DNA from 2 places in the Pseudomonas sp. FP2338 genome. Region 1 is predicted to be linked to the other one. Evidence: predicted binding sites of a transcription regulator. Region 1 holds the regulator's gene; the other holds the start of a gene.
The links. The regulator sigma-54, encoded in region 1, starts transcription at its own class of promoters, with help from an activator protein. The targets are predictions, from matches to a motif close to ANTGGCATNNANNTTGCTNT.

Region 1 (4,183 bases):
CCGATCCGCATTCAGGCTGACGATGCGCAGCTGGATGACAAGCAAGGTGTCGCCACCTATTCCGGTGGCGTGGTCATTATCCAGGGCTCGATGAAGATTACCGGCAACACGGTAACGCTGACTCGTACCCCGGCTGGTGACATCGACGTGGTGACTTCGGTAGGCAACCTGGCTTACTTCGAACAGATGCAGTCGGTTACCGACAAGAAGCCGATGCAGGGCTACGGTAAGACCATCCAGTATCACGCCCAGCAGAACCGCATTGTCCTGATCGACCAGGCACGGGTTGTCAGCACTGACGGCAACACCACCGAAGGTGAAAAAATCACCTACGACACCGTCAAACAGATCGCCACCGCCGGTCGCGCCAATGGCAGCAAGGTCACGCAACCCCGTCCTCGCATCGACATGGTGATCCAGCCGAAACAGAAAGACGCTGCCGCCCCTGCGCCTAAACCCGCTGCGAAGAAGACGAACTAATGGCAACCCTGAAAGCCCAGCATCTGGCCAAAGCTTATAAAAGCCGTCAGGTCGTACGCGACGTCAGCCTGTCGATCGACAGCGGCCAGATCGTCGGCTTGCTCGGCCCTAACGGCGCCGGCAAGACCACCTGCTTCTATATGATTGTTGGCCTGGTCCAGGCGGATCAGGGCCGTGTATTGATTGACGATCTGGACGTAAGCCACCAGCCGATGCACGGTCGTGCGCGCGCGGGAATCGGCTATCTTCCCCAGGAGGCGTCGATCTTCCGCAAACTGTCGGTGTCCGACAACATCATGGCGATCCTCGAGACCCGCAAGGAGCTCGACCGTGACGGCCGTCGCAAAGAGCTGGAAAGCCTGCTGCAGGAGTTCCACATCAACCACATCCGCGACAACCTCGGCATGAGCTTGTCCGGTGGTGAGCGTCGCCGAGTGGAAATCGCCCGTGCACTGGCTACCGCGCCGAAGTTCATCCTGCTGGACGAACCTTTTGCCGGTGTCGACCCGATCTCGGTTGGCGATATCAAGCAGATCATCCATCACCTCAAGGCCAAGGGCATCGGTGTATTAATCACCGACCACAACGTGCGTGAGACGCTCGATATCTGCGAAACCGCCTATATCGTCAACGATGGGCAACTGATTGCAGAAGGTGATTCCGCCACTATCCTGGCCAATGAACTGGTGAAGGAAGTGTACCTGGGTCACGAGTTCCGCCTGTAAACACGGTGGTATCAGGCCAGTGCCAGGGGCGCGTGCAAGTCAATAAAAACCTCAGTTTTTTTATTGTTACCGCGCTCTAGGCAAAGCCCCTGATATCAGGCATATAATTTGCTTATGTTTGGCGCTCACGCGCCCTGTCGTGGATGGCGCATTGCGCCGGCGAATAAGGTGTTAAGCCCCTGCCATGAAACCATCGCTAGTCCTGAGAATGGGCCAGCAGCTGACGATGACACCGCAGCTGCAACAGGCCATCCGCCTGCTCCAATTGTCGACACTGGACCTGCAACAGGAAATCCAGGAGGCCCTGGAGTCCAATCCGATGCTCGAACGCCAGGAAGAAGGCGACGACTTCGATAATGCAGACCCGCTGGCCGACAACATCGAGCAAAAACCCAACCCCGATGTGCAGGAACCGTCCTATCAGGAAACCGCCCCTACAGTGGATAACCTTGAGGAAGGCGAATGGAACGAACGCATTCCCAACGAGCTTCCCGTCGACACCGCCTGGGAAGACGTCTACCAGACCAGCGCCAGCAGCCTGCCCAGCAATGACGACGACGAGTGGGACTTCACTACCCGCACGTCCGCCGGTGAGAGCCTGCAAAGCCATTTGCTGTGGCAACTGAACCTGGCGCCGATGTCCGACACCGATCGCCTGATCGCCGTAACCCTGATCGACTGCATCAACAATCAGGGCTACCTGGACGAGACGCTCGACGAGATTCTGGAAGCCTTCGACCCGGAACTGGACATCGAGCTGGACGAAATCGAAGCCGTCCTGCATCGCATCCAACAGTTCGAGCCTGCCGGCATTGGCGCTCGCACCTTGAGCGAATGCCTGTTGCTGCAACTGCGCCAACTGCCGGCCAAGACCCCTTGGCTCGTCGAGGCCCAGCGCCTGGTCACCGACTACATCGACCTGCTGGGCAGCCGCGACTACAGCCAGTTGATGCGCCGCATGAAGCTCAAGGAAGATGACCTGCGCCAGGTCATCGAACTGGTGCAGAGCCTCAACCCGCGCCCCGGCTCGCAGATCGAGTCCAGCGAAGCCGAATATGTCGTGCCTGACGTGATCGTGCGCAAAGACAACGAACGCTGGCTGGTGGAGCTGAACCAGGAGTCGGTGCCACGCCTGCGGGTCAACCCGCAGTACGCAGGCTTTGTGCGCCGCGCCGACACCAGCGCCGACAACACCTTCATGCGCAACCAATTGCAGGAAGCGCGCTGGTTCATCAAGAGCCTGCAAAGCCGCAACGAAACCCTGATGAAAGTGGCCACCCAGATCGTCGAGCACCAGCGCGGCTTCCTGGAATATGGCGACGAGGCGATGAAGCCGCTGGTCCTGCATGACATTGCCGAGGCTGTGGGCATGCATGAATCGACGATTTCCCGCGTGACCACACAGAAATTCATGCATACCCCACGGGGTATTTATGAGCTGAAATACTTTTTCTCCAGCCACGTCAGCACCTCCGAAGGCGGTGAATGCTCGTCCACAGCGATCCGCGCGATCATCAAAAAACTGGTTGCGGCGGAAAATCAGAAAAAGCCATTGAGTGACAGTAAGATCGCTGGTTTACTGGAGGCACAAGGCATTCAGGTCGCCCGTCGAACCGTCGCCAAGTACCGCGAGTCCCTCGGGATCGCGCCTTCCAGCGAGCGTAAGCGTTTGATGTGACGGGCGGGCCATAGCGTTCCAGTGGTGGGTATTCCTACCCACCGCTTTATGCACTGGCAACGAAGGAGAAGCTGTATGCAAGTCAACATCAGTGGACACCAACTGGAAGTCACCAAGCCCCTGCGTGAGTACACCGAAAGTAAGCTGAACAAGCTTGCGGGGCATTTTGACAAGATCACCAACGTGCAGGTCATCATGGAGGTCGATAAGCTCAAGCAGAAAATCGAGGCCACCCTGCATGTACCGAATGCGAAGCTCGTCGCCAATGCCGAGCATGAAGACATGTATGCGGCGATTGACTCGCTCTACGACAAGCTGGACCGCCAACTCATAAAGCATAAGGAAAAGAATCTGCACCTGATGCAAGGTACAGGTCGTTAACTCTCCCCCATGATCCAACTTGAAACCATCCTGACCCCCGGCCGTTCCCTCGTGAACGCGCCGGGCGGCAGTAAGAAAAAAGCCCTCGAACACATCGCCAACCTGATCAGCCGTGAAGTGCCTGAGCTGGATGAGCAAGTCGTGTTCAAGGCCCTGATCGACCGTGAAAAACTGGGCTCCACCGGTTTTGGCAACGGCATCGCCATTCCTCACTGCCGCCTTGAAGGCTGCACGTCTCCCGTCAGTGCGCTATTGCACCTGCAGGAGAAAATCGATTTCGACGCCATCGACGGCGCCCCGGTTGACCTGCTGTTCGTTCTGCTGGTCCCGCAAGCCGCCACCGATGCGCACCTGGAACTGCTTCGGCAGATAGCCAGCATGCTCGACCGCAAGGAAGTACGCGACAGACTGCGCAGTGCCAGCAGCAACGAGGCGCTATATCAGGTTGTACTCGATGAGCAAAACAGGCAGTAATCATGCGTTTGATCATCGTCAGCGGCCGTTCCGGCTCGGGTAAAAGCACCGCCCTCAACGTCCTTGAGGACAATGGTTTCTATTGCATCGACAACCTGCCGGCGGGCCTGCTGCCGGAGTTGGCCGAACGCGCCCTGATCCACACTGAACTGGCGCAGCCACTGGTGGCCGTCTCGATTGACGCCCGCAACCTGCCCAGCCACCTTGAGCGCTTCCCGCAACTGCTCGAGGAAGTACGCGCCAAGCATATTCATTGCGATGTGCTGTACCTGGATGCCGACGAGGAGACGCTGCTCAAGCGTTTCTCCGAAACCCGTCGACGTCACCCCCTCAGCAGCCCGCATCGCTCCCTGGCCGAAGCCATCGAGGACGAAACCTCGCTGTTAGGGCCGATCATTGACCTCGCTGATCTCAAGATCAACACCACGGACCTCAACCTGTATCA
Region 2 (4,183 bases), 1.3 Mb from region 1:
CAACTGGCAGCCCAGCAGACTGGCCTTGAAGTGCGCCGGCAGATCATCCGGACCTTCGTCGTTATGTTCGAACCCTGCACGCCCTTGCGGCACCAGCGAGTTGAAAAAACGCTCGAAGTCACGGCGAACCGCCGGGTCGGCATTCTCGTTGATGGTCAACGAGGCCGAGGTGTGCTGCAGCCACAAATGCAACAGGCCTACGCGACACGCCTTCAATTCAGGCAGGCCGGCAAGCAACTCATCCGTTACCAGGTGAAAGCCCCGGGGCTTGGCCCGCAGGGTAATCAGGGTCTGTTGCCACATACAGTTCTCCGCCCATCGGCGCGCATTCTAGCGCGGTCTGGGAAAAAACAAAGTGTCGAATACGCCTACATGCATGTAAGACTTTCGCACCCTCAAAAGTGCCGTGTGGATCCCATCACAAACTCGGCAAAAAACCCATCCGCCTTTAGCCACAGACAAACACCAGACAAAAAAATGCCCGGCAAGCCGGGCATCTTTTTTTCGCGTACTTACAAGTTGTAGCCGCGTTCGTTGTGTTGCGCCAGGTCGAGGCCCACCGCCTCTTCTTCTTCGGTTACCCGCAGGCCCATCACCATGTCCAGCACCTTGAGGATGATGAAGGTCACGATGGCCGTGTAGATCACGGTAAAGCCCACGCCTTTGCACTGGATCCAGACTTGCGCCGCGATGTCAGTGGTGGCCGCGTTGAAGCCGCCCAGCGAAGGTGCAGCGAACACGCCGGTGAGGATCGCGCCGAGGATACCGCCGATACCGTGTACGCCGAAGGCGTCCAGGGAGTCGTCGTAGCCCAGTTTGCGTTTCAGGGTAGTGGCGCAGAAGAAGCACACCACGCCCGCCGCCAGGCCGATGACAAGGGCGCCCATCGGGCCTACGGTGCCGGCAGCCGGGGTGATTGCAACCAGACCGGCCACAACGCCCGAGGCAATGCCCAGTGCGCTTGGCTTGCCGTGGGTGACCCACTCGGCGAACATCCAGCCCAGTGCGGCGGCAGCGGTAGCAATTTGAGTCACCAGCATCGCCATGCCAGCAGTGCCATTGGCAGCAGCTGCAGAGCCTGCGTTGAAGCCGAACCAGCCAACCCACAGCATGGCTGCACCGATCAGGGTGTAACCCAGGTTATGCGGTGCCATTGGGGTGGTCGGGAAGCCTTTACGCTTGCCGAGTACCAGGCACGCCACCAGGCCGGCCACACCGGCGTTGATGTGCACCACGGTGCCGCCGGCGAAGTCCAGCACGCCCCAATCACCCATCAACGAACCCGGGCCGCCCCACACCATGTGGGCAATCGGCGCGTAGACCAGGGTGAACCAGACGCCCATGAAGATCAGCATCGCGGAGAACTTCATACGCTCGGCGAATGCACCAACGATCAGCGCAGGGGTAATGATGGCAAAGGTCATCTGGAAGGTGACGAACACCGCCTCAGGGAACAGCGCCGCAGGGCCGGTGATGCTCGCCGGGGTTACGCCCGACAGGAACAGTTTGGACAGGCCGCCCACGAACGAGTTGAGGTTGACGACGCCTGCTTCCATACCGGTGGTGTCGAACGCCATGCTGTAGCCGTAAACGAACCACAGGATGGTGATCAGCCCGGTGATGGCAAAGCACTGCATCATCACGGAAAGAATGTTTTTGGAGCGCACCATGCCGCCGTAGAACAGCGCCAGGCCCGGAATGGTCATGAACAGTACCAGCGCGGTGGATGTGAGCATCCACGCCGTGTCGCCGGAATTGAGGACTGGAGCAGGGGCTGGGTCCGCCGCCAATGCCAAGGCCGGCATTACGAGGGACAACAGGGCTCCTAGCCCTGCGAATTTACGCAGAGTCATATTGTTTTCTCCTGGGGCGTTGGGGGTTTGGCGGCTTAGATTGCGTCGGTATCGGTTTCGCCGGTACGGATGCGAATAGCCTGTTCCAGATTGACCACAAAGATCTTGCCGTCACCGATCTTGCCGGTGTTGGCCGCCTTGGTTATCGCCTCGATAACCCGGTCAAGATCCTTGTCGTCAATGGCGACATCAATCTTCACCTTTGGCAGGAAATCGACCACATATTCCGCGCCGCGATACAGCTCGGTGTGACCCTTCTGCCGACCGAAGCCTTTGACCTCAGTAACGGTAATGCCCTGCACGCCGATCTCGGACAGTGACTCGCGAACATCGTCCAACTTGAACGGCTTGATGATGGCAGTGACTAGCTTCATGAAAACTCTCTCCCGAATTGGTGGACTTGCCCCAGGAAAACAAACCCGTCTCAAGTCTAAGCGCAGTGCCTGGCTTTGTAACGCGTCGTCGCCTCGGCATTTGCCGTTGCGACGCCAGCGAACCACTGGTGACGAAACCTGTACCCCTGATCCGTCGGCGCACTGCATTCGTCACAGCGACTGCATCAGTGCATGGGTCATGATCGTCTAAGCAGAAACCTTGCCAGCTCCGTAAAAATCACTGAAATCAGTCCTTTGCCCACTTATGCCCACCTGCGGGGCGTTTGCGCGGCACCAATGCGCACAAAAACAGTGCGCCACCGCCCGGCCCACTGCGCGAAAAGCGTGCGCTCGCGGCCGTGAAAAAGACTATAGACGCTGCGTGATACACTGCCGGCCAACAGTTTTCCGGAATATTTCCCATGCTCGCGCCCAAAGACCTCCTCGACGCCCTGAGCGGCCACGCCTCTCGCCTGTTCAGCGGCGAAACCCCGCTGCCCCGCAACGAAATCGAAAGCCAGTTCAAGGCCCTGCTGCAAAGCGGCTTCAGCAAGCTCGACCTGGTGAGCCGGGAAGAATTTGACAGCCAGATGGTCGTACTCGCCCGCACCCGTGCGCGGTTGGAGAGTCTGGAAGCGAAGGTGGCGGAGCTGGAAGCGCGGTTGACCCCACCCGCGGCTGAATAAACCCGGCCCCTGTGGGAGCTGGCTTGCCTGCGATAGCGGTGTTGGATTTACTGGCGCTATCGCAGGCAAGCCAGCTCCCACAGGTGTTCTGCGTCGTTCTTTGGATACGTTCAGTAAAACCTCCCTCCCTCGAAAGCATCCCACCTCGTCTACCCTTGAAAAACCCGCAGGAAGCGGCCTCCCACTCAAGGAACGAGCATGTCCCTCGCCATCGTCCACAGCCGTGCCCAAATTGGCGTAGAAGCCCCCGCCGTTACCGTCGAAGTGCATATGGCCAATGGTCTTCCCTCACTGACCTTGGTGGGCCTGCCGGAAACCGCCGTCAGGGAAAGCAAGGACCGCGTGCGCAGCGCCATCCTCAACTCCGCGCTGCAATACCCGGCCCGTCGTATCACCCTCAACCTCGCGCCCGCCGACCTGCCCAAGGATGGCGGGCGTTTTGATTTGGCGATTGCCTTGGGCATCCTCGCTGCCAGCGTGCAGGTGCCGGCGTTGATGCTCGATGACGTGGAATGCCTGGGGGAATTGGCACTGTCGGGTGAGGTGCGGGCGGTCAAAGGTGTGCTGCCGGCCGCACTGGCCGCACGCAAGGCCGGGCGCACCGTGATAGTGCCGCGGGCGAATGCCGAGGAGGCGTGCCTGGCGTCGGGATTGAAGGTGATTGCAGTGGACCACTTGCTGCAAGTGGTGGCGCACCTGAATGGGGTTGTGCCGATTGAGCCGTATAAATCCGATGGTTTGCTGTACCTGAACAAGCCCTACCCGGACTTGAGTGAGGTGCAAGGCCAACTGGCCGCCAAGCGTGCACTGCTGATCGCGGCGGCGGGCGCGCACAACCTGCTGCTCAGTGGGCCACCTGGCACCGGCAAGACCTTGCTCGCCAGCCGCCTGCCTGGCTTGCTGCCGCCCTTGAGTGAGCAGGAAGCCCTGGAAGTGGCGGCAATCCAATCAGTGGTCAGCCTGGCGCCATTGAGCCATTGGCCGCACCGCCCGTTCCGTCAGCCGCACCATTCGGCGTCGGGGCCGGCGCTGGTAGGCGGCGGGTCAAAACCGCAGCCGGGGGAAATCACCCTGGCCCATCATGGCGTGCTGTTTCTGGATGAGCTGCCGGAGTTTGATCGCAAGGTGCTGGAAGTGCTGCGCGAGCCGCTCGAATCCGGGCATATCGTGATCTCCCGCGCCCGTGACCGGGTGAGTTTTCCGGCACGGTTTCAATTGGTGGCCGCCATGAACCCCTGCCCTTGCGGCTATTTGGGCGAACCCAGCGGGC

Region 2: a site for sigma-54 is predicted at 2,436-2,455, ahead of glnK (P-II family nitrogen regulator). Genes of this name have one in related genera too.

The regions. Positions count from the first base shown of each region.
Region 1 is NZ_CP117436.1:1,038,953-1,043,135, reverse strand. It holds gene lptA (lipopolysaccharide transport periplasmic protein LptA) at 1-480, shown strand, start outside; gene lptB (LPS export ABC transporter ATP-binding protein) at 480-1,205, shown strand; gene PSH96_RS04565 (RNA polymerase factor sigma-54) at 1,390-2,883, shown strand; gene hpf (ribosome hibernation-promoting factor, HPF/YfiA family) at 2,959-3,264, shown strand; gene ptsN (PTS IIA-like nitrogen regulatory protein PtsN) at 3,274-3,738, shown strand; gene rapZ (RNase adapter RapZ) at 3,741-4,183, shown strand, end outside.
Region 2 is NZ_CP117436.1:6,251,258-6,255,440, forward strand. It holds gene PSH96_RS28480 (secondary thiamine-phosphate synthase enzyme YjbQ) at 1-303, opposite strand, end outside; gene PSH96_RS28485 (ammonium transporter) at 513-1,853, opposite strand; gene glnK (P-II family nitrogen regulator) at 1,889-2,227, opposite strand; gene PSH96_RS28495 (accessory factor UbiK family protein) at 2,650-2,913, shown strand; gene PSH96_RS28500 (YifB family Mg chelatase-like AAA ATPase) at 3,112-4,183, shown strand, end outside.